One region of the Streptomyces sp. NPDC127108 genome, then DNA from elsewhere that is predicted to be linked to it. Evidence: riboswitches for the same ligand, from Rfam matches in the RefSeq annotation. Region 1 holds a riboswitch; each other region holds the start of a gene.
The links. A riboswitch is a leader RNA that binds a small molecule or an ion and turns the genes downstream of it on or off. The one in region 1 is predicted to bind cyclic di-AMP.
Positions count from the first base shown of each region.

Region 1 (7,763 bases):
CTGGCTCCGCGAGCACGCCCCCGTGCACCGGACGGAACTCCCCAGCGGAGTGGAGGCCTGGCTGGTCACCCGCTACGCGGACGCCCGGCAGGCGCTCGCCGACCAGCGCCTCAGCAAGAACCCGGCGCACCACGACGAGCCCGCGCACGCGAAGGGCAAGACGGGCATCCCGGGCGAGCGCAAGGCCGAGCTGATGACGCATCTGCTCAACATCGACCCGCCGGACCACACCCGCCTGCGCCGCCTGGTGTCGAAGGCGTTCACCCCGCGCCGGGTGGCCGAGTTCGCGCCCCGCGTGCAGGAGCTGACGGACCAGCTCATCGATCGGTTCGCCCAGGAAGGCACCGCCGACCTCATCCACGAGTTCGCCTTCCCGCTCCCCATCTATGCCATTTGCGACCTGCTCGGCGTGCCCCGCGAGGACCAGGACGACTTCCGGGACTGGGCGGGCATGATGATCCGGCACGGGGGAGGGCCCCGGGGCGGGGTCGCGCGGTCGGTGAAGAAGATGCGCGGCTATCTCGCGGACCTCATCCACCGCAAGCGGGCCGAGCCGGGCGACGACCTGATCTCCGGCCTCATCCGCGCCTCCGACCACGGCGAGCACCTCACCGAGAACGAGGCCGCCGCGATGGCGTTCATCCTTCTCTTCGCCGGGTTCGAGACGACCGTCAACCTCATCGGGAACGGCACGTACGCGCTGCTGACCCACCCCGAGCAGCGCGAGCGGCTGCAACGGTCCCTCGCCGCGGGGGAGACCGCGCTCCTGGAGACCGGCGTCGAGGAGCTGCTCCGCTTCGACGGGCCCGTGGAACTGGCCACCTGGCGCTTCGCCACCGAGCCGCTGCGGATCGGCGGCCAGGACATCGCCGCGGGCGACCCCGTCCTCGTCGTCCTCGCCGCCGCCGACCGCGACCCGGCCCGCTTCCCCGACCCCGACCTCCTCGACCTGTCCCGGGCCGACAACCAGCACCTCGGATACGGCCACGGCATCCACTACTGCCTCGGCGCCCCGCTGGCCCGCCTGGAGGGCCAGACGGCGCTCGCGACGCTGCTCCGCAGGCTGCCCGACCTGCAACTCGCCGTCGATCCCGAGGAGTTGAGGTGGCGCGGCGGGCTCATCATGCGTGGCCTGCGGACCTTGCCGGTGACGTTCACGCCGCCCGGCCGCTGACGGGGGAGCGGCGCGTGCCTGACGTACCGTCAAGACTGTGACTTTCACGTGATCTGCGCTGCATCGACTTGTGACTGACGTTCGACTGCGGCTACGTTCACGACGGCTCGGCACCCCTCGGCACCACGTGTCGCAGCTGTTCTTGTCGTCGCTCGAAAGGCACGTGCATGCTCTCCGGCCAAGGCCGTCACCGCCGTCCCCGCCAGGCCCCGGCGATCGTCGTCGCGGCGGGCGTCACCGGATCCGCCATCGCCATCCCGCTGCTCGGCGCCACGGGCGCGCACGCCGCCGACGCCACGACGTGGGACAAGGTCGCGGAGTGCGAGAGCGGCGGCGCGTGGAGCGCCAAGGGCGACGGGTACTACGGCGGTCTGCAGCTGACGCAGGAGACCTGGGAGAGCTACGGCGGCCTCGCCTACGCGCCGAGCGCCGACCAGGCGAGCCGCTCCCAGCAGATCGCCGTCGCCGACAAGATCCTGGCCGACCAGGGCCCCGCCGCGTGGCCGAACTGCGGCCCGGCCGCGGGCCTCAGCAAGGGCGGCGAGGCCGCCGACGTCGACCCGGGCCTCCCGGTCACGCCGTCCGAGCCCTCGGAGCCGTCCGACGGCTCCAAGGACTCGCGGGACTCCAAGGACTCCAAGGACGACGGGAAGAGCGGCGAGAAGGGCGGCAAGGACGCCGAGGACTCCGCCGACGCGAGCGACGAGGGCGCCACGGGCAAGGAAACCGGCAAACACCGCAAGCCCGACAATAGCGACTCGGCCGACGAGCGTGACGAACGCGACAAGGGCGGGCAGAAGGGCGAGAAGGGTGCGGGCGAGGACGGCAAGTCCGGCGACCGCGACACCACTTCGCCCGACGCCGGGTCCGAGGCGGGCCGCGAGCCGTCCGGCGCCGACGACTCCGCGGACGGCTCCGAGGACTCCTCGTCCGAGTCTCCGTCCGGCCGCCACCGCGGCTCCAGCGCCGACGAGGCCGACGGGGCACAGCAGGGTGGCGCGGGCTCCGCGGGCCGCCACGCGTCGCGTGGTGAAGGGCGCGACTCGCGTGACGCCGCCGACCCCGCGGACACCTACACGGTCCGCTCCGGCGACAACCTCTCGCAGATCGCCGACCGGCACGACCTTGACGGCGGCTGGTCCACTCTCTACGCCGAGAACAAGCGGACCGTTGGCGGTGACCCGGATCTCATCCTCCCCGGTCAGCGACTTGACCTGAGGGAGCGCCAGGCCGCCGAAGCGGACCGGAAGTAGGCATACCGGGGCGGAAGTTGGCCGGCGGTTCGGGGTGAATGTCCGGTTTAAAGACGGTGAGAGGCAAGTGAGAGATGGGTCTCAGAAGCCCTGATCGTCTTTGAAATTCCGGTGATTGCCTGTCTACGGTCGTGACCGCTCGCCACAGCGGGCCCCGCCGGTCGGTACGCCGAATCCTGCCAACGGCCGGACGGGAACAGTCGTCGCTTCGAGCGCCGAAGGCAGGAGCGGGGGACCCAAGGTAAGCGCCGGGCCCACGCGTTGAGCGGCCAGCGGCCGCGCGACGCGCAGGACCGGCTAGGGGTGAAGTCGTACGGAAGCCGTACGGCCGGGCACTCACCCGCCCGAACCCGACAGCTCACCTCGCAGGCGTCGGTGAGGGGATCACTCCATGCTGCTTTCCGGCAAGGGCAAGCACCGTCGTCCGTCCAAGGCCACCCGTGCGGCCGCCGTCGTCGGTGTCACCGGCGCCGCCGTCGCCGCCCCGCTGATGGCCGCGGGCACCGCGAACGCCGCCACCGTCGACCAGTGGGACCGGGTCGCCCAGTGCGAGTCCGGCGGCGACTGGTCCATCAACACCGGCAACGGCTACTACGGCGGCGTGCAGTTCTCCGCCTCCACCTGGGCCGCCTACGGCGGTACGAAGTACGCGGCCACCGCCGACAAGGCCTCCAAGGCCCAGCAGATCGAGATCGCCGAGAAGGTCCTCGCGGGCCAGGGCAAGGGTGCCTGGCCGAGCTGTGGCGTGGGCCTCACCAGCGCCCCGTACAACGGCGGCGGTGCCGAGAAGCCGCAGCAGCAGCCCCAGCAGCAGGCCAAGCCCCAGCAGCAGCCGCAGCAGCAGGCTCAGCCGCAGCAGCAGGCCAAGCCGCAGCCGAAGCCGCAGCAGGCCGCCCCGCAGACCGAGTCGAAGAAGACCGTCCAGACCCCGACCGGCAAGGTCGTGAAGAAGGGCGACGGCGAGTACAAGGTCAAGACGGGCGACACCCTGTCCAAGATCGCCGACGAGCACGACGTCAAGGGCGGCTGGCACAAGGTGTACAAGCTCAACGGCGACATCATCTCCGACGCCGACATGATCTACCCGGGCCAGCAGCTGCACCTCAGCTGAGCCTGAGCCCGACCCGCGCCCTGTCCGGCCCGTCCGGACAGGGCCCCCGCTCCGCCCCGCGGAGCGCCCCCGTCCCCACGGGTCTCCCTCGCCCCGGTGCGCGTATCCCCCGTACGCACCGGGGCGAGGTGCTGTCCGGGGCGGTCCCGCCGGTCCCGGAGTACGCCCAGGGCGAAGCTACCGGCCGGTAAGAACCTGTGGTTCCGTCCGGATTCCCAGGGAATTGGCCCGATGGCCGTCCCACGGGGCGGGCGGTCGGCTGGCCGAAGCTCCCGGGCCCGTTAGGCTCAGGAGACGCAGGGCCGATGAAGACCATGCAAGCCATGCGCAAGCCCGCGCCCCCAGTGGTGCACGCCATGCGCCCCTAGCGTCACATCCCAGAAGGAGATGCTCGTGCCGTCCATCGACGTCGTCGTAGCCCGGGAAATCCTGGACTCCCGAGGCAACCCCACGGTCGAGGTCGAGGTCGGCCTCGACGACGGGTCCACCGGCCGCGCCGCGGTCCCGTCCGGCGCCTCCACCGGTGCCTTCGAGGCCATCGAACTGCGTGACGGAGACGCCAACCGCTACGGCGGCAAGGGCGTCGAGAAGGCCGTCCTCGCCGTCATCGAGCAGATCGGCCCGGAGCTCGTCGGCTACGACGCCACCGAGCAGCGCCTGATCGACCAGGCGATGTTCGACCTCGACGCCACCGACAACAAGGGCTCGCTCGGCGCCAACGCCATCCTCGGCGTCTCCCTCGCCGTCGCCCACGCCGCGTCCGAGGCCTCCGACCTGCCGCTGTTCCGTTACCTGGGCGGCCCGAACGCGCACCTGCTGCCCGTTCCGATGATGAACATCCTGAACGGCGGGTCCCACGCGGACTCCAACGTCGACATCCAGGAGTTCATGATCGCCCCGATCGGCGCGGAGTCCTTCTCCGAGGCGCTGCGCTGGGGCGCCGAGGTCTACCACACGCTGAAGAAGGTCCTGAAGACCAAGGGCCTGTCCACCGGCCTCGGCGACGAGGGCGGCTTCGCGCCGAACCTGGAGTCGAACCGCGCCGCCCTCGACCTCATCGTCGAGGCCATCAAGCAGGCCGGTTACGTCCCCGGCGAGCAGATCGCGCTCGCGCTCGACGTCGCCGCGTCCGAGTTCTACAAGGACGGCAAGTACGAGTTCGAGGGCAAGTCCCGCTCGGCCGCCGAGATGACCGAGTACTACGCCGAGCTCGTCGCCGCGTACCCGCTCGTGTCCATCGAGGACCCGCTGTTCGAGGACGACTGGGCGGGCTGGAAGGTCATCACCGACAAGCTGGGCGACAAGGTCCAGATCGTCGGCGACGACCTCTTCGTCACCAACCCCGAGCGCCTGGCCCGCGGCATCGAGGAGGGCTCCGCCAACGCCCTCCTGGTGAAGGTCAACCAGATCGGTTCGCTGACCGAGACCCTGGACGCCGTCGAGCTGGCCCAGCGCAACGGCTTCAAGTGCATGATGTCGCACCGCTCCGGCGAGACCGAGGACGTCACCATCGCCGACCTCGCCGTCGCCGTGAACTGCGGCCAGATCAAGACCGGCGCCCCGGCCCGCTCGGACCGCGTCGCCAAGTACAACCAGCTCCTTCGCATCGAGGAGATCCTCGACGACGCGGCGGTGTACGCGGGCCGCTCGGCGTTCCCGCGCTTCAAGGGCTGAGGCTCTAGGCGGGCTAAGCCCTAGCCAGTCGTACGTACGTCCCCGTACTCGGTCCCGTACCGTGTGCGGGGACGTACGCGCGTACTGGGGAGGCGAGACACATGGCCGGGAAAGTCCGGGACAAGGACCGGTTCTCCACGGCGACCCGGCTGCGGCTGCTCGGCGAGCAGACCGCCGAGCGCGTCTACCGCTCGCAGACCAAGCGCCAGGCCCGCCGCTCCCGGCTCACCGGCCGCGCCGCGCTCCTCGTGCTCGTCGTCTGCTCGCTGGTCGTGGCGCTCGCCTACCCGATGAGGCAGTACGTCTCGCAGCGCGCCGAGATCGCCGAGCAGCGGCAGAAGCAGTCCGAGCACCGCGAGAACGTGGAGCGGCTGCGCGACGAGAAGGCCCGCTGGCAGGACGACGCGTACGCCGAGCAGCGCGTCCGGGACCGGCTGCACTACGTGATGCCGGGCGAGACCGGGTTCACCGTCATCGACCCCGCGGCCGCGGCGGACCACCGCGGCGACGAGGGGGCCGCGGACCGGCCCTGGTACGCGAACGTCTGGGACGGCGTGGACGAGGCCGACAGGGTCGGCGCCGCCGGTCGCGCCGACGACAATTGACACAGCCAGTTCAGTACGAACCGAAAGACAGGCATGCAGACGCCCCCGCCCCAGACCGAGCCCACCGCGCCCACGGACGCCGACATCACCGCGTTCCAGGAGCAGCTCGGGCGCCCGCCGCGCGGTCTGCGCGCGATCGCCCACCGCTGCCCCTGCGGCAACCCGGACGTGGTCGAGACGGCGCCGCGGCTGCCCGACGGCACGCCGTTCCCCACGACGTACTACCTCACGTGCCCGCGGGCCGCGTCCGCGATCGGGACGCTCGAAGCCAACGGCGTCATGAAGGAGATGACGGAGCGGCTCGCGACCGCCCCCGATCTTGCCGCCGCGTACCGGGCCGCCCACGAGGACTACATCGCGCGGCGCGACTCCATCGAGGTCCTCGAGGGCTTCCCCTCGGCCGGGGGCATGCCGGACCGCGTGAAGTGCCTGCACGTCCTCGTGGCCCACTCGTTGGCCGCGGGCCCCGGGGTTAATCCTCTGGGCGACGAAGCCATCGCGATGCTGCCGGAGTGGTGGCGCAAGGGCCCGTGCGTGGGCGCGTCCCAGGACTGATCCGCACCCGGCACCGGGGTGACCCTGGCCCGCCGCTCCGCGACGGGCATTCCCCACCCGCCCGCCCTTACTACCTGCGGTGGGCCGTATCTTCACCGTGGGCGGCTGGGCGGCTGGGCGGCTGGGCGGCTGGGCGGGCGCTCCCGGCGCCGCGTCCACGGGGCGACCCGCTGCTGTCGTCCCCCCCCGCTGTGGGCAACTGGGCCGCCAGGGGCGGCACGGGTGGGCACAGCCCACGGCGGGCGGTGCCCCAAACGACAAGGAGAACCTCGAATGACCCGCGTGGCAGCCATCGACTGCGGTACGAACTCGATCCGCCTGCTCGTGGCCGACGCCGACCCCGGGACGGGGCAACTCGTCGACCTGGACCGCCGGATGGAGATCGTCCGGCTGGGGCAGGGCGTGGACCGGACGGGACGGCTCGCCCCGGAGGCGCTGGAGCGGACGTTCGCGGCCTGCCGCGAGTACGCCGAGGTCATCAAGGAACACGGCGCGGAGCGCCTCCGCTTCGTCGCCACCTCCGCCAGCCGCGACGCCGAGAACCGCGACGACTTCGTGCGCGGCGTCCTCGACATCCTCGGCGTCGAACCGGAGGTGATCAGCGGCGACCAGGAGGCCGAGTTCTCCTTCACGGGCGCGACCAGGGAGCTCAAGGGCCACCCGGACATGCGGGGCCCCTACCTCGTCGTCGACATCGGCGGCGGCTCCACGGAGTTCGTCGTCGGCGACGACCGGGTCCGCGCGGCCCGCTCCGTGGACGTCGGCTGCGTACGGATGACGGAGCGCCACCTCGTCCGGGACGGCGTGGTCTCCGCCGACCCGCCCACCGAGGCCCAACTGGCCGCGATCCGCGCGGACGTCGAGGCGGCCCTCGACCTCGCGGAGGAGACGGTCCCGCTGCGCGAGGCCCACACCCTCGTGGGCCTCGCGGGCTCGGTCACCACGGTCGCCGGCATCGCGCTCGGCCTGGACGCGTACGACTCCGCCGCGATCCACCACTCCCGCTTCCCGTACGCCCGCGTGGCGGAGATCGCCGACATGCTGGTGCGCTCCACGCACGCCGAGCGCGCGGCGATCCCCGTGATGCACCCGGGCCGCGTGGACGTGATCGCCGCGGGCGTCCTCGTCCTGCTCGCGATCATGGAGCGGTCGGGGGCCGCCGAACTGGTCGTGAGCGAGCACGACATCCTCGACGGCATCGCCTGGTCGATCGCCTGACCCGAAGGTGCCTGGCCCGAAGGTGCCTGACACGGATCCGACAGACCCTGCCGTACCGTGATCGGCTGAGCGTGCCGGACGACTTCTGAGCGGCCCGGAGGGGGGTTGGAATACCTCCTTCCGGGGCCCCGCCGAGAAAGTTCGTGAAGTTCTTCACAAGGAAATCGGCCCTG
Region 1 is NZ_JBHXTE010000050.1:48,744-56,506, forward strand. Features, by position in the region: gene ACFVHO_RS33295 (cytochrome P450) at 1-1,174, shown strand, start outside; gene ACFVHO_RS33300 (transglycosylase family protein) at 1,342-2,427, shown strand; cyclic di-AMP (ydaO/yuaA leader) riboswitch at 2,631-2,814, shown strand; gene ACFVHO_RS33305 (transglycosylase family protein) at 2,819-3,538, shown strand; gene eno (phosphopyruvate hydratase) at 3,926-5,212, shown strand; gene ACFVHO_RS33315 (septum formation initiator family protein) at 5,314-5,817, shown strand; gene ACFVHO_RS33320 (DUF501 domain-containing protein) at 5,851-6,372, shown strand; gene ACFVHO_RS33325 (exopolyphosphatase) at 6,646-7,590, shown strand.

Region 2 (7,763 bases), on a different contig from region 1:
CCGATCGCGAGGTACTCCTCGGCGGTGGCTGCCCGGCTCCGGGCCAACGTCCGGTACTGGGCGTCGATCTCGGCCTGCACCGCGTCGGCGTCGGCGGGCCGGCCGGTGGCCAACAGCTCGGCCAGCCGGATCATCTGCGCCGTGCGCTCGCGCTCGTCGGCCTCGATCTCGTCCTTGCTCAGCGCCGCGGTGTGCCGCTCGACGGCCCCGACCAGCTCCGGGAAACCGTGCAGGACCTTCATGCACTGGGTGGACCGGATGCCCTCGAACAGGTTCTCCGGCCGGCTGATGCCGATCATGTCTGTGCCGTCCTTCCTGGACTGCTCCAGTTCGGTGATCGTGCGGGAGACGGTGCCGGCCAGGGCGTCGAGCCGGTCGCGCTCGGCGAGCAGCCGACGGTGATGGCCCCGCAGGGCCTCCAGCTCGTCGACCTGCGCGGCCAGGATCCGGCCGATCTCGGGCAGCCCCAGGCCCAGCGTCCGCAGCACGAGAACCTGCTGCAGCCGCAGCAGTTGACGCTCCTCGTAGTAGCGGTGGCCGTTCGCCCCGATCCAGGCCGGCGGCAGCAGGTCGATCTCGTCGTAGTGCCGTAGTGTCCGGGCCGTCACGCCCGACATCCGGGCGACCTCCGCGATCGGCCAGGCCATCGCCGCCTCCCTCACGCGTGCTTCACCGGGCCGGAATCTCCGGCCCTGCTCAGGACGGTAGAGGCTTCCGCTGCGGCAGCCTCAAGCCCAGCTCTCAGAACCTGTCCTTGAACCTGGAAAGGTCTTGCACATGAACCCCGCGACTGGCGTGCTGACGATTCAAGCCCTTCGTGCGGCTCGTGACTCGACGATGTTGTGGACCTTGCCCTGGCCGTCGTCGACGAGCCGCCACCCGGCTTGCCATCGTTCGCTGCGCCGGAGGACCCGTTGGAGCCGTCTGAGACGGCTACGGGCGGTTCAAATCGGGCTTCTCGCGAAGCCTTCGGTTGCTTCCATCATCCTCGAGAGCGAGACGGGTTAGCTCGGTGAGGCGAAGCATCGAGTCACTCATATAGTTCATTTGCAAATATGCCGTACGAGCCCTCTCCAGCGCTGTTCGACGAACTTCCTCAGATGGGTCCGCAGCACCATCGGCAACGGAGCGCGCTGCTATTGCCAGGCGGTACACGTGATCCTCCAATTCCAAGGCGACTTTCGACACCATCGCAGGGCCAGCGAGGGACACCTCGATGCGAACAGCGCCGTAATGATCGCGTAGGCGTTCGCAGTCGGCAGCAAATTCGGGAGTGATGACTCCTAGTGCGTCTTCCGCCACCTCTGGCAGGTCACGGGCATGGGTGAACACGGCCACCGCTGCAATCATCAAGGACCTATAGCTGCTGTGGCGGGACTCTATGCGGGCTCGGCGATGCTCAGAGCGAGCTGCTATCCGTGCGCCTTCACGCTGAGCCCGCCCGATGGTGAAGGAGGCTCCGATCGTCCCAACGGAACCAGCTAGAGCGCCCATAACCGCTGCGGTACCTGCGTCCATCCTGCGATTCTCCGCGTACCAGTTGCGCGCGCAAGACCACCTCGCAAGAAGGAATCGGACTTGGTCCAGGTGGAAGATGCGCACCCACCTCACGAGCCTCACCCGAGAGGTTCAAGGACGGGTTCTCAGCTTCTTGCGCGCCGGTCGGCGGCCGCCAGGGCGGTGAGCATGATCGGCCTGCTGTCATGCGCGGCGCTGCGGAAACTCGTGACCATTCCCGTGCTCGGCTATTGCTCCACCAGCTTCGTCCGGGCCCACTCGGCCCAGTCCCGGTGCATGGCCTCGAAGCGGAGGCCCCACTCCAGCGCCAACGCGCCGTAGACCGACAGCGCGTCGTCGCTCCAGTCGGTCTGGTCGCGCACCTCGCGCAGCTCCTCGTGCCGTTCGTCGGCCGCCTTCGCGATGTGACCCAAGAACTCGCGGGCCTCGGCCGGGCTGATGGCGTTGAGGAAGAACACGCGCAGGATCAGGTCGTCGCGTCGGGGGCGAGGTGCCACGTCGATCATCCAGCGCCGCAGTTCGACGCGGCCGTCCTCGGTGATCTCGTAGACCTTCCGGCCCCGCGGTCCCTCCTCGATCACTGCGATCAGTCCCGTGTCGGCGAGCTTGGCCAGCTCGCCGTAGACCTGGCTCTGGGTGGCCGCCCACGCGTGGCGAAGCGAGTTGTCGAACTTCTGCATCAGGTCCCAGCCGCTGCCGGGCTCCTCGGACAGCAGGCCGAGGACGGCATGTCGAAGGCTCATGCGTGAACTCTACCTTCCATTGTTGACAGGTCGAATCCAGACCTTCTAGTTTTGACATGTCAACATTGACATGTCAGGAGGTCCCATGGCTACGACCACCTTCCATCTCAAGGGGAACTACGCCTCCGTCCACGACGAGCTGACCGCGTACGACCTGCCCGTCACCGGGGCGATACCGCCCGAGCTGAACGGCTGGTACCTGCGCAACGGGCCGAACCCGCGCGAGGAGTCCGCGCACTGGTTCGTCGGTGACGGGATGATCCACGGGGTCCGGCTGGAGAACGGGCGGGCCGCCTGGTACCGCAACCGCTGGGTCCGCACCCGCAGCTTCGAGGACCCGGCGGTCCAGGAGTACCGGGAGGACGGCACGGCGGACCGGACGGCGTCGGTGGCGAACACGCATGTCGTGAACCATGCCGGGAAGACCCTCGCGCTCGTCGAGAGCGCGCTGCCGTACGAGGTGACGCACGAACTGGAGACCGTCGGGCCCTACGACTTCAACGGCAAGCTCACCACGGCGATGACCGCGCACCCGAAGATCTGCCCGGAGACCGGCGAGCTGCACTTCTTCGGCTACGACTGGCAGGAGCCGTATCTGACCTACCACCGTGCGGACGCACGCGGCGAGTTGGTGCTGTCGCGGTCGATCGACGTACAAGGCCCCACGATGATGCACGACTTCGCGATCACCAGCCGTCACGTGGTGTTCCTGGAAATGCCGATGGTGTTCGCTCCCGGTCCCGGCATGCCCTACGAATGGGACGAGGGCTTCCAGGCGCGGATCGGTGTGCTGCCACGGCACGACCCGCGCGCCCGGGTGCGCTGGTTCCCGATCGACCCGTGCGTCGTGCTCCACACGCTCAACGCACACGACGCGGGGGACGCGATCGTGCTGCACGCGGTGCGGCATCCCCGGCTGTCGTGGAGCGAGGCCCTGGAGTCGCCCTCGGTCCTGTGGCGGTGGACGATCGACCTGCGTACGGGAGGTGTCCGCGAGGAGCAGATCGACGACCGCCCGGTTGAATTCCCGCGCATCGACGACCGGTTCGCGGGCCTCGATGTCCGGTACGGCCACGTCACCGGGCGCGACGCGATCGTGCGGTACGACCTCCACGCGGGCGGTTCGACCGCGTTCGAGCCCGGCGAGGGATATCGTCCCTCCGAAGCCGTGTTCGCGCCCCCGAACTGGCTCATCGCGTACGTCTACGACCGCGCACGCGACGGAAGCGATCTGGTGATCCTGGACGCCACCGACCTGCGGAAACCGGTGGCGACGGTGCACCTCCCCGCCCGCGTGCCGGAAGGGTTCCACGGCAACTGGATCGCGGACTGAGCCCCCCCCCGGGGGGGAGCACAGCGGCAGCACCCGTCACGGCATGCGCGGTGTTCACCACTCCCCCGACGTCGGCCGCTCACTCACGCTGCCGGGGAATTCCCGGCCGCACGCCGCCGACCGGGCCACAGGTCGTCATACGAAGCGTCCATGAACTGCACCTGCGGGGCTCGCAGTGCCGACGCGTCGGCCGTCTCACCACGGGCTGCCCCCTGGGCCGCCCCTGCCGGGGCAGTTACGGGACGGTCTTTGGGCGCGGGTCCGATCAGGCCCTGCCGTAGGCGTGGCCGCTGCTGCACCTGGCGATCGGATGCCCCTTGCGGGCCAGGCAGATACTCAGCCTGACCCGCTTTCCCTCACGGATATTGAACACACCTGATTTATTGGTCCCTTTGCCGCACGCACGGCGGTAGTACGCCCGGTAGCGCCCGTCCTGACGCCACCTCACGTGCTGCACGACGCAGTATCCGTCGGCGTCCGCGTCGTAGATGTGCCACACGTCGCCCCGGTGGTAGAACTTGACGAATCCCCACGAGTTGCTGATTCCCGCATTGGCACCCCTGTTCGCCTGGATGTCGGTTTCCGGTGTCTCGGTGTCTACTGCAGAAACCGGAGTAGCGAATGCCAGATCCGGGGTGGGCGTACCACCTCGGGCCGCGGCAGGAGCAGTTGCGGCTGCACTCAGTACAGTTGTCGCCGCCAGCGACAATGTGCCGAGTGTCTTGGCGATCTTGCGCTTCATGAGAAGTTCTCCGTTCGCTTCATGACGGTTTCTCCGTCCGTGAGTTGAAGCTGAGTCACGGCGCCACTGCGCACACCCCCGCCCTCGTCGGCAGCGGGTGGTTCAGGCCGTGCCTCAGGCATTTCAGCGGACGGCCGGTTTTCTCACAGCCCCCGTTCGTGCCGGTAGACAAACTGGCTACGCGCGGTCGCCGGTGCTGCTTGCGGGCGCCCCTAGGAGCGTGGGCGTCCGGGGCGAACGGCTAGATCTTGGCCTCGTGGGCGTAAGGCTCCAGCTGCAGGCATCAGCGTCCTTGCCAGCTCACCAGCAGCGGTGTGCGACCAAGCAGACCTTTAGGGTTTGTCCGACTTTGCTCCGGAATTCACTTTCTCGCGCCATTGATGGCGTACACGAAGTGCTCCCTGCATTGTGTGGCACTTGGGCGGAATAGCACGCTCTGCTGCGCCGTCGAGACACGTTCCGGCCCGCACTCCATTCAGTGAAATGGGTCACGCCGGTCGGCCGGGGGCGGCTGCGCCCCGCCGGGAGTCGTGGAACGCACTTCCGTTCCACGCAAAGAAAGTTGGGGTTTTTGATCAAAGCGTGCGAGAGGTTGTGGATCTCCGGGATGAGCTTCGCTGATTTCCCGTTTGATTTCCGGTCTTGTTCCGTCCGCGTTTTCTCGCTTAACGTCGCCGTCAATCCGGATGGAACGCCGAATCCTGCCGCTGTCCGGAAACACTCCCACCCACTCACTCACTTCGCATGGCAGGAGCGGGGGACCCAGGTAAGACGCCGGTCCGGATTCCGGAACGGCTCGGGGTGAAGTCGCACTCGCATGTGCGGCCGGACATCTCCCGTCCGAACCCGACAGCTCACCTCGCAGGCGACGGAGAGGAATTCGTCATGCCTGCAAGGGGAAAGCACCGCCGCCCCAAGTCCAGCCCGCTCGCCCGGGGCATCGCCGTCGCGGGCACCGGCGGGGCCGTGCTCGCGCTCCCGGTGCTCGGCGCGGCCGACGCCACCGCCGCCGCACAGGCCGGCACGGCCGCCCAGCCCGCCGCGGCGCCCAAGACCTATGTGGTCGCCGCGGGTGACTCTCTTTCCACGATCGCCCGCGAGCACTCCGTGAGCGGCGGCTGGAAGAAGCTCTACCAGGACAACCGGAGCGTTCTGGGCGACGACCCGGGGATGATCCGCCCCGGCCTCAAGCTCACCCTCGGCGGCAAGAACCCTGCCAAGCCCGCGCAGAAGCCGGACACCGCCGACGGGCGGGCGGACCGCTCCGAGCGTGACGGCACGCTCGCCGCCGAGCCCGCCGCCGCCCCGGCCCCGAAGGCGTACACCAACGACCTCGACGGCTGGATCAAGGAGTCGCTCGACATCCTGGCCCAGCACGGCATCCCCGCCTCCTACGAGGGCATCCACCGCAACATCATGCGCGAGTCCTCAGGCAACCCGCTGGCCACCAACAACTGGGACTCCAACGCCGCCGCGGGAACCCCGTCCAAGGGCCTCCTGCAGGTCATCGACCCGACCTTCGCCGCCTACCGCCTGCCCGGCACGTCGATGGACAGCTTCGACCCCGTCGCCAACATCACCGCCGCCTGCAACTACGCGGCCGACCGCTACGGCTCGATCGACAACGTCAACGGCCCCTACTAGGCCCCCGTCCCGCCTCGCCTGCCGCGCGCCTTCCTCTGAACCGGGGCGCAGCCCTGCCTCGCCGGGCTTCCGATCATGTGGCCAGGTCCAGCCACTCCCCCACGGCCAGGACGCGTGCGCGCGGCCCGGCGTGCGCGCGGAACTCGTTCTCCGGGTCGAGGACTTCGGTGTAGCCCGCGATCTTGTCGGGCTGTTCCGGCTCGTAGTGGATCGGCACCGCGTACCGGGCGTCGAGGATCTCCGCTGCCGCGGCGGCCTGCTCCGGGTCCATCGCGGCGGGCAACGGGCTCGGCGGCTGCAGGTGCGGTGCGTCGACCACGGGGCCGTTCGCGGGCAGGAAGACCGCGTCGAACGGGCTGAACCGGCGCGCGACGAGCCACCAGGAGCCGTGGAACATCGTGTCGCCGCCGTGGAAGACCCGCTGCCCGTCGGCCTCGACCACCCAGTTCAGCTGTGGGTCGCCAAGGCCGTCGACGGCGGGCACCGCGGTGACGCGGAACGGCCCGATGTCGCGGGTGGCCCAGGCGTCCACAGCCTCGGCGGCCAGCCGGTGCAGGGCCAGCTCGCGCTCGGCCAGCAGCGTCGTCACGTTGTCCGTCTCGTCGCCGTGGCCGGGTGCCGGCCGCAGCACGGGCGCCCCCGGCACCAGCGCGTCGGCGAGGGCCGAGGCGTCGGTGTGGTCCCGGTGCAGGTGGGTGACCAGTGCGGCGGCGGCCTTCCCGCTCGGCTCCGCCAGGCCCTTGTCAGGCTTCCATCCGGTGAACAGCGGTGAGAGGTCCCGCACGTAGTCGATCAGCAGTCGCCTGCCGTCGCCCGCCTCGATCTCCAGCCCGGCCCAGCCCAGTCGTCGTACCCGCATCTCGTACTCCTTCGTCTTCGCTCCGGTGAGCGACACGGAATTTAGCGTACGAGCGTTCTCCAAATCAATAGCGTACGCGCGTACGCTATCGTTGGCGCATGTCACCACGACGCTCAGCGGCCGAGGCACAGGCCACCAGGGGCCGGATCCTCAGCCGCGCCGCCGAGATCGCCTCCGAGGAAGGGCTGGACGGCATCACCATCGGCCGTCTCGCCGAGGAGCTGGAGATGAGCAAGTCGGGGGTGCACAAGCACTTCGGCACGAAGGAGACGCTGCAGATCTCCACCCTGGACAAGGCGTTCGTGGACTTCTGGCACCAGGTGGTCGAGCCCACGCTGACCGAGCCGCCGGGCCTGCGGCGGCTGCGCGCGGTGTGCGCGAACTCCGTGGACTACCTGGAAGCTCCACTGCTCCCCGGTGGCTGCCTGATGACCGCGGCACTCAGCGAGTACGACGGTCGCCCCGGCCGGGTCCGCGACGCGGTCGCCGAAGTCTGGTCACGCTGGCGCCACCAACTGCGCACGGACCTGGCCTCGGCGGTGGACAACGGCGAGCTTCCCGCCGGGTTCGACGTCGACCAGGCGCTGTTCGAAATCGTCGCCGCCGGACTGGCGCTGAACGCCGCCATGCAACTCCAGCACGACAAGACGGCCGCCGACCGGGCCCGCCGCGCGATCGAACGCGCCCTGCACCAGACCTGACCACACGCCAGAGCGGACGCCGGTCGAACAACCGAGCCGAAGACCCGCACAGCAGAAGGCAGATGAACGCCCGTGCGAAGATCGCGGCGTGAACGATCTCCGCTTCCGCCTCGCCGACGACACCGACCTCGCCACTCTCGTCCGACTGCGTGACGACGCCGCCCGCTGGATGATCGCCCAAGGCGTCACCGGCCAGTGGCAGCCCGGCGAACTCGGCACGGAC
Region 2 is NZ_JBHXTE010000026.1:1,447-9,209, reverse strand. Features, by position in the region: gene ACFVHO_RS22470 (MerR family transcriptional regulator) at 1-647, opposite strand, end outside; gene ACFVHO_RS22465 (hypothetical protein) at 934-1,350, opposite strand; gene ACFVHO_RS22460 (PadR family transcriptional regulator) at 1,746-2,261, opposite strand; gene ACFVHO_RS22455 (carotenoid oxygenase family protein) at 2,347-3,594, shown strand; gene ACFVHO_RS22450 (hypothetical protein) at 3,860-4,336, opposite strand; cyclic di-AMP (ydaO/yuaA leader) riboswitch at 5,019-5,217, shown strand; gene ACFVHO_RS22445 (transglycosylase SLT domain-containing protein) at 5,222-5,980, shown strand; gene ACFVHO_RS22440 (MBL fold metallo-hydrolase) at 6,054-6,839, opposite strand; gene ACFVHO_RS22435 (TetR/AcrR family transcriptional regulator) at 6,938-7,540, shown strand; gene ACFVHO_RS22430 (GNAT family N-acetyltransferase) at 7,629-7,763, shown strand, end outside.
Region 2: another riboswitch for cyclic di-AMP. It lies ahead of ACFVHO_RS22445 (transglycosylase SLT domain-containing protein); the one in region 1 lies ahead of ACFVHO_RS33305 (transglycosylase family protein).

Region 3 (7,763 bases), on a different contig from region 1:
CCGACCACGACCCGGTGGTGGGCGGGCCCCGAGCGCGCGTCAACCGCGCGCCGCACCCCTACCGGCCGTGCGCCGCGCCCGTACCCAACGCCCGCCGGACCCGTACCGACCGCGCGTGACCGACCCCACGGCGCGCCCGCACTGGGCGCGCGCCCCGTCCGCCCCACCGCCACCACCGCTCACCCGCCCGGCGGGACGGCGCCCGCGCCCGCGGCGGATCACGCCGAGGGCGAAACCCGACTACGCCGAGGGCGGAGCGGGAACTTCGCCAGGGGTCCGAGGCCTTGCTTACAGTGGCAGGACTTGACAGCACTCATCGAGGATTTCGCGATCGAAGGGACGTACATGCCCATGGGTCACACGGCCACAGCCGAGGCCGGCTCCGGCGGCCTGACAGCGACCGAGCACCGGCTGGCCAACGGCCTGCGCGTGGTGCTCTCCGAGGACCACCTGACCCCGGTCGCCGCGGTCTGCCTCTGGTACGACGTCGGTTCCCGCCACGAGGTCAAGGGCCGTACGGGCCTGGCTCACCTCTTCGAGCACCTGATGTTCCAGGGTTCGAAGCAGGTGCACGGAAACGGCCACTTCGAGCTGGTGCAGGGCGCCGGCGGGTCGCTGAACGGCACCACCAGCTTCGAGCGCACCAACTACTTCGAGACGATGCCGACCCACCAGCTGGAGCTCGCCCTCTGGCTGGAGGCCGACCGCATGGGCTCGCTCCTGTCGGCGCTCGACGAGGAGTCGATGGAGAACCAGCGGGACGTCGTCAAGAACGAACGCCGCCAGCGCTACGACAACGTTCCGTACGGCACGGCCTTCGAGAAGCTGACCGCCCTCTCCTACCCCGAGGGCCACCCCTACCACCACACGCCCATCGGCTCCATGGCCGACCTGGACGCGGCCACCCTCGAGGACGCGCGGGAGTTCTTCCGTACGTACTACGCGCCCAACAACGCGGTCCTCTCCGTAGTCGGCGACATCGACCCCGAGCAGACGCTCGCCTGGGTCGAGAAGTACTTCGGCTCCATCCCCTCGCACGACGGCAAGCAGCCCCCGCGCGACGGCTCGCTGCCCGAGCGCATCGGCAAGGAGCTGCGCGAGGTCGTCGAGGAGGAGGTCCCCGCGCGCGCCCTCATGGCCGCCTACCGCCTCCCGGAGGACGGCACGCGCGCGAGCGACGCCGCCGACCTGGCGCTCACGGTCCTCGGCAGCGGCGAGTCCTCGCGCCTCTACAACCGCCTCGTGCGCCGTGACCGCACCGCCGTCACCGCCGGGTTCGGCCTGCTGCGCCTTGCCGGGGCGCCCTCCCTGGGCTGGCTGGACGTGAAGACGTCCGGCGACGTGGAGGTCCCCGTCATCGAGGCCGCCGTCGACGAGGAGCTGGCCCGGTTCGCCGCGGAGGGCCCCACGCCGGAGGAGATGGAGCGCGCCCAGGCCCAGTTGGAGCGCGAATGGCTGGACCGGCTCGGCACGGTCGCGGGCCGCGCCGACGAACTGTGCCGGTACGCCGTCCTGTTCGGCGACCCCCAGCTCGCCCTCACCGCCGTCCAGCGCGTCCTCGACATCACCGCCGAGGAGGTCCAGGAGGTCGCCAAGGCCCGCCTGCGCCCCGACAACCGCGCGGTGCTCGTGTACGAACCCACCGCCCCCGAGGGCGTGGACGACACCAGCCCCGAAGACGCCGCCGGCACCGACGAGGAAGACGAGGAGACGGCGAAGTGACCGAGGCCGCAACGATGCAGTTCCACCCGCAGCCCCAGGCGGGCACCGCCAGGCCCTGGGCCTTCCCGGCCCCCGAGCGCGGCGCGCTCGGCAACGGCCTCACCGTGCTGCGCTGCGACCGTCCCGGCCAGCAGCTCGTCGCCGTGGAGATCCACCTCGACGCCCCCCTGGACGCCGAGCCGAAGGGCCTGGACGGCGTCGCCACGATCATGGCGAGGGCCTTCTCCGAAGGCACCGACAAGCACTCCGCGGAGGAGTTCGCCGCCGAGCTCGACCGCTGCGGCGCCACGCTCGACGCGCATGCCGACCACCCCGGCGTCCGGGTCTCCCTGGAAGTGCCCGTGTCCCGGCTGCCCAAGGCCCTCGGCCTGCTCGCCGACGCCCTGCGCGCGCCCGCGTTCGCCGACAGCGAGGTCGAGCGCCTGGTCCGCAACCGCCTGGACGAGATCCCGCACGAGGCCGCCAACCCGGCGCGCCGCGCCGCCAAGGAGCTCTCCAAGGAGCTCTTCCCGGCGTCCGCGCGCATGTCGCGCCCGCGCCAGGGCACGGAGGAGACGGTCTCCGCCATCGACTCCGCGGCCGTACGCGCCTTCTACGAAAGGCACGTCCGCCCCGCCACGGCCACCGCCGTCGTGGTCGGCGACCTCACCGGCATCGACCTGGACACCGTCCTCGCCGACACCCTCGGCGCCTGGACCGGCGGGACGGCCGAGCCGCGCCCGGTGCCCCCGGTGACCGCCGACGACCGCGGCCGCGTCGTCATCGTGGACCGCCCCGGCGCCGTCCAGACGCAGCTGCTCATCGGCCGCGTCGGCCCGGACCGGCACGACCGCGTGTGGTCCGCGCAGGTCCTCGGTACGTACTGCCTGGGCGGCACCCTCACCTCGCGCCTGGACCGCGTCCTGCGCGAGGAGAAGGGCTACACCTACGGAGTGCGTGCCTTCGCCCAGGTGCTGCGCTCCGCCGCCCCCACGTCCCCGGAGGGGGCCACGGGCGCCGCGATGCTCGCCATCAGCGGCTCCGTGGACACCCCCAACACGGGCCCGGCCCTCGACGACCTGTGGAAGGTCCTGCGCACGCTCGCCGCGGAGGGCCTGACCGACCCCGAGCGCGATGTCGCCGTGCAGAACCTGGTCGGCGTCGCCCCGCTGAAGTACGAGACGGCGGCGGCCGTCGCCGCCACCCTCGCCGACCAGGTCGAGCAGCACCTGCCGGACGACTTCCAGGCCCACCTGTACCGCCAGTTGGCGCAGACGGGCACCGTGGAGGCCACCGCGGCCGTCGTGAGCGCCTTCCCGGACGACCGGCTCGTGACGGTCCTCGTGGGCGACGCCGCGCAGATCGAGGAGCCCGTCAAGGCGCTCGGCATCGGTGAAGTGACGGTGGTCACCGGCTGATTGCCGGGATCGGCCGGCGGCGATGCGGCGATGTTCCGGCGGCGTCCAAGGCGGCGTACAGGCCGCGGCGAGCTGCTGACGTAAAGCTGGACATAGCGGCATCAACGCCTCGTGGGAACAGGGACCCCAGCGGCTCAGGAAGCCACTGGGGTCCCTGCATGCCGCCATATGTCCGAATTGACATGGAGGTTGCTCGTCTGGCCTGTGGCGTGCGCTACAAAAGGCCTGATTCGTTTGTCGATTGAAAGATGAGGCGTTTAGCGTCGGTCCGGCTGTCCGTCAGGCAGTACGCCGCGTCCGCGGCACCGGACAGCCATCGCCGAGTCCCCGTACGGCGCGAGCCAGGGGAGCCGGGGACCCACACGTCCCCTGGGGTGAATCGGACCCCTTGCCGCGAGGCGAGGAGCCCGTAGGAGACCTTCCTGCTCCGAACCCGTCAGCTAACCCGGTAGGCGAGAAGGAAGGAAAGGATCAGCCGCTTCATGGCGTTCACCCGCCCGACCGGCAAGCACCGCCGTCCGAGCCGCATCTCGCGTACGACCGCCAGCGCCGCGGGCGTCGCCGCGCTCACCACCACCGGAGTCATCTCGGGCCTGGCCGCGCCGGCCCTCGCCGCCGAAGGCAGCTCCGCGGAGTACGCGCACACCGGCCTCACCCAGTCCATCTCCGTCGGCGACTCCCTGGCCGGCGAGATCGACGCCCAGGCCGCCGCGCAGAAGCACGCCGCCGTCGAGGCCGCCGCGCAGAAGAAGGCCGAGGCCGAGGCCCGCGCCGATGCCGCAGAGGCCAAGCGCAAGGCCGCCGAGGCCAAGCGGAAGGCCGAGGCCGCCGCGAAGGTGAAGGCCCAGAAGGAGCGCGAGGCCAAGGAGCGCGCCGCCCGCGAGGCCGAGCGCAAGCGCCTCGGCTCCTACGTCTCGCCGATCGACGGCAGCTACGTCTCCACCGGCTACAAGACCGGCGGGGCCATGTGGTCCTCCGGCAGCCACACCGGCGTCGACTTCCACGCCGCGTCCGGCACCCAGGTCCAGGCGGTCGCCGCGGGCACCGTCGTCGAGGCCGGCTGGGGCGGCGCCTACGGCAACAACGTCGTGATCCGCCACAACGACGGCACGTACACGCAGTACGGCCACATGTCGTCCCTCAGCGTCACGGTCGGCCAGACGGTCACCCCGGGCCAGCAGATCGGCCTCTCCGGTTCGACGGGCAACTCCAGCGGCCCGCACCTGCACTTCGAGGCCCGGACCGGCGCGGACTACGGCTCCGACATCGACCCCGTGGCGTACCTGCGCTCGCACGGCGTCAACGTCTGATCCCCGACGTGGGGCGTCCGAATCCCGACGCCGACGTCCGAATCCCGACATCAACGTCTGAATCCTGATGCCGGGACCCTCCCGGACGCATGAAAGCCCCGGCTCACCCGAGCCGGGGCTTTCATGCGTATGCGCGCCCTTTTGGCCAAAAGATATCCATGGATTCCGGCCTCCCGTCGGAAAATCCGGCCTTCTGCAATAGAGTTCATGGCGGCAGGGTCCATGGAGTCGTTGAACGAGCGCCATTCGACGCGTCGGCCGACGCGTCGACCAACGCGTTTCGCGGGCATTAAAGCGGAGGTCCGTCATGCGCATTCCCGCGCACTCGGTATGCACGGCCATCCGGGACGACATCGTCTCCGGTGTCTACGAACGCGGCACGCGCCTCACCGAGGAACTGCTCGCCCGCCGCTACGGCGTCTCCCGCGTCCCCGTGCGCGAGGCGCTGCGCACGCTGGAGGCCGAGGGCTTCGTCGTGACCCGCAGGCACGCGGGCGCCTGCGTCGCCGAGCCCACCGAGCAGGACGCCGCCGACCTCCTGGAGATCCGTGCGCTCCTGGAGCCCCTGGCGGCCGCCCGCGCCGCCCAGCGCCGCACCGACGCCCATCTGAAGGTCCTGCGCGGGCTCGTCCGGCTCGGCAAGGAGCGCTCCCGGCGCGGCGGTGCCGAGGACCTCCGCTCGCTCGACGGCTGGTTCCACGAGACGCTCACACAGGCCTCATCGAGCCCCGGCCTGATCACCCTGCTCACCCAGCTCCGCCACAAGATCGCCTGGATGTACGTCACGGAGCCCCAGGCCGCCCCCGCACAGACCTGGTCCGAGCGCGCCGCCGTTGTCGACGCCGTGGCCCGCGGCGACGCCGAGCGGGCCCGTACGCTCACCCTGCTGCACGCGGAACGGACCCCCGCGGCGCACCGGCCGCGGATCGGCCCCCGCGCCGGACGTGTGAGGGATTCGCAACATGCCGTCAACACGGTGAGCGTCCGGAATTAACGGCGGCGCCGTATACAAAGAGATACGTGTTCGCGGACGGAATTTTTCGCTGCCTGCATTTCGGATTCGAGTACGCGCCGAATACGTGTGAGGTGTGCGACCGAATGCACGGCCAGGCGTGCGACCTCATATGCGTCATCAGGCGTGCGGCTAGACGCGCGAAGAATGCGACGAGACGCGCGAACAAGAGAACAAGAGGTGCGCGAAAGAGGTGCGCGAAGGGGCGCGTGAAGAGACGCGCGCCGGATACGCAAAGGGTCCGTCCTGAATTCAGGACGGACCCTTCGTGAATGTGCCGGGCGGCGTTCTCCGCGTACAGAGCGCCAGGCGCACTAGACGGTCTCGGGAAGCTCCTCGAGCCCTTCGGCGACCAGCTTCGCCAGGCGGTCGAGGGCGGCATCCGCACCCTCGGCGTCCGAAGCGAGCACGATCTCCTCGCCGCCCTGCGCACCCAGACCGAGCACCCCGAGCATGGAGGCGGCGTTGACCGGGCTGCCGCCGGCCTTGGCGATCGTCACGGGGACGCCGGCGGCCGTGGCCGCACGGACGAAGATGGAGGCGGGCCGGGCGTGGAGGCCCTCGGCCCAGCCGACGTTGACGCGGCGCTCAGCCATGTGTTGCTGCCCTTCCAGGTGTCTCACACTTGTCTAGACCACTATCTCATGCCGACCCGAATGCTCTTGCCGGACGTCCGTCACCACCCGCCACGGACGTACGTCCCTTACCCGGTCACCCTTCGACCACTCCTACACTGCCCCGGCCCGGGCGGCCGCGCGACCCGTACCCTGGCCCCATGCAGACCCCGGCGGACGGCCCAGCGCAGACCTCGTCGGACAGCGCCGCGCCCGCCCCGGCGGACCAGCACCCCTACCCCTCCCACTGGGAGGCCGACGTGGTGCTGCGGGACGGAGGCACCGCCCGGATCAGGCCCATCACCGCCGCGGACGCGGACCGCCTGGTCAGCTTCTTCGAGCAGGTCTCCGACGAGTCGAAGTACTACCGCTTCTTCGCGCCCTACCCCCGCCTGTCCGCCAAGGACGTGCACCGCTTCACCCACCACGACCACGTCGACCGCGTGGGCCTCGCGGCCACCGTGGGCGGCGAGTTCATCGCGACCGTCCGCTTCGACCGCATCGACGCCCAGGGCCGCCCCGCGTCCGCGCCGGCCGACGAGGCCGAGGTCGCCTTCCTAGTCCAGGACGCCCACCAGGGCCGTGGCGTCGCCTCCGCGCTCCTCGAACACATCGCGGCCGTCGCCCGCGAGCGCGGCATCCGCCGCTTCGCCGCCGAGGTCCTGCCCGCCAACACCAAGATGGTCAAGGTCTTCACGGACGCCGGCTACCAGCAGCAGCGCAGCTTCGAGGACGGCGTCGTACGCCTCGAACTCGACCTGGAACCCACCGACCGCTCCCTCGCCGTCCAGCGCGCCCGTGAACAGCGCGCCGAGGCCCGCTCCGTGCAGCGCCTCCTCGCGCCCGGCTCCGTCGCCGTCATCGGCGTGGGCCGCTCCCCGGACGGCGTCGGCCGCGGCATTCTGCGCAATGTCCTGGGAGCGGGTTTCACGGGCCGCCTGTACGCCGTGAACAGCGCCCTCCCCGAAGGGGCCGGCGACATCGACGGCGTGCCCGCCCACCGCTCCGTGCGCGACATCGCCGAACCCGTCGACCTCGCCGTCGTCGCCGTCCCCGCCGAACGCGTCCCCCAGGCCGTCGCCGACTGCGGCGAACACGGCGTCCAGGGGCTCGTCGTCATCTCCGCCGGATACGCCGAGAGCGGCCCCGAGGGACGCGAGCGGCAGCGTGAACTCGTCCGCCAAGCACGCTCCTACGGGATGCGCATCATCGGACCCAACGCCTTCGGAGTCATCAACACCTCTCCGGAGACCCGCCTCAACGCCTCCCTGGCCCCGGACCTGCCGCCCGCAGGACGCCTCGGCCTGTTCACCCAGTCGGGCGCCATCGGCATCGCTCTCCTGTCCCGGCTGCACCGCCGCGGCTCGGGCCTGTGGGGCCTGTCCACGTGCGTCAGCACCGGCAACCGCGCGGACGTCTCCGGCAACGACGTCCTCCAGTACTGGTACGACGACCCGGACACCGACGTCGCCCTGATGTACCTCGAATCCATCGGCAACCCCCGGAAGTTCACCCGCCTCGCCCGCCGCACCGCCGCCGTGAAACCCCTCGTCGTCGTCCAGGGCGCCCGGCACAGCGGCATCGCGCCGACCGGCCACGCGGGCGCCGCCACCCGCCTCCCGCACGCCACCGTGTCGGCGCTCCTGCGGCAGGCCGGGGTGATCCGCGTGGACACCGTCACCGAACTCGTCGACGCCGGACTGCTCCT
Region 3 is NZ_JBHXTE010000065.1:32,485-40,247, reverse strand. Features, by position in the region: gene ACFVHO_RS37195 (M16 family metallopeptidase) at 346-1,722, shown strand; gene ACFVHO_RS37190 (M16 family metallopeptidase) at 1,719-3,119, shown strand; cyclic di-AMP (ydaO/yuaA leader) riboswitch at 3,427-3,588, shown strand; gene ACFVHO_RS37185 (M23 family metallopeptidase) at 3,602-4,429, shown strand; gene ACFVHO_RS37180 (GntR family transcriptional regulator) at 4,737-5,423, shown strand; gene ACFVHO_RS37175 (HPr family phosphocarrier protein) at 5,756-6,037, opposite strand; gene ACFVHO_RS37170 (GNAT family N-acetyltransferase) at 6,217-7,763, shown strand, end outside.
Region 3: another riboswitch for cyclic di-AMP. It lies ahead of ACFVHO_RS37185 (M23 family metallopeptidase); the one in region 1 lies ahead of ACFVHO_RS33305 (transglycosylase family protein).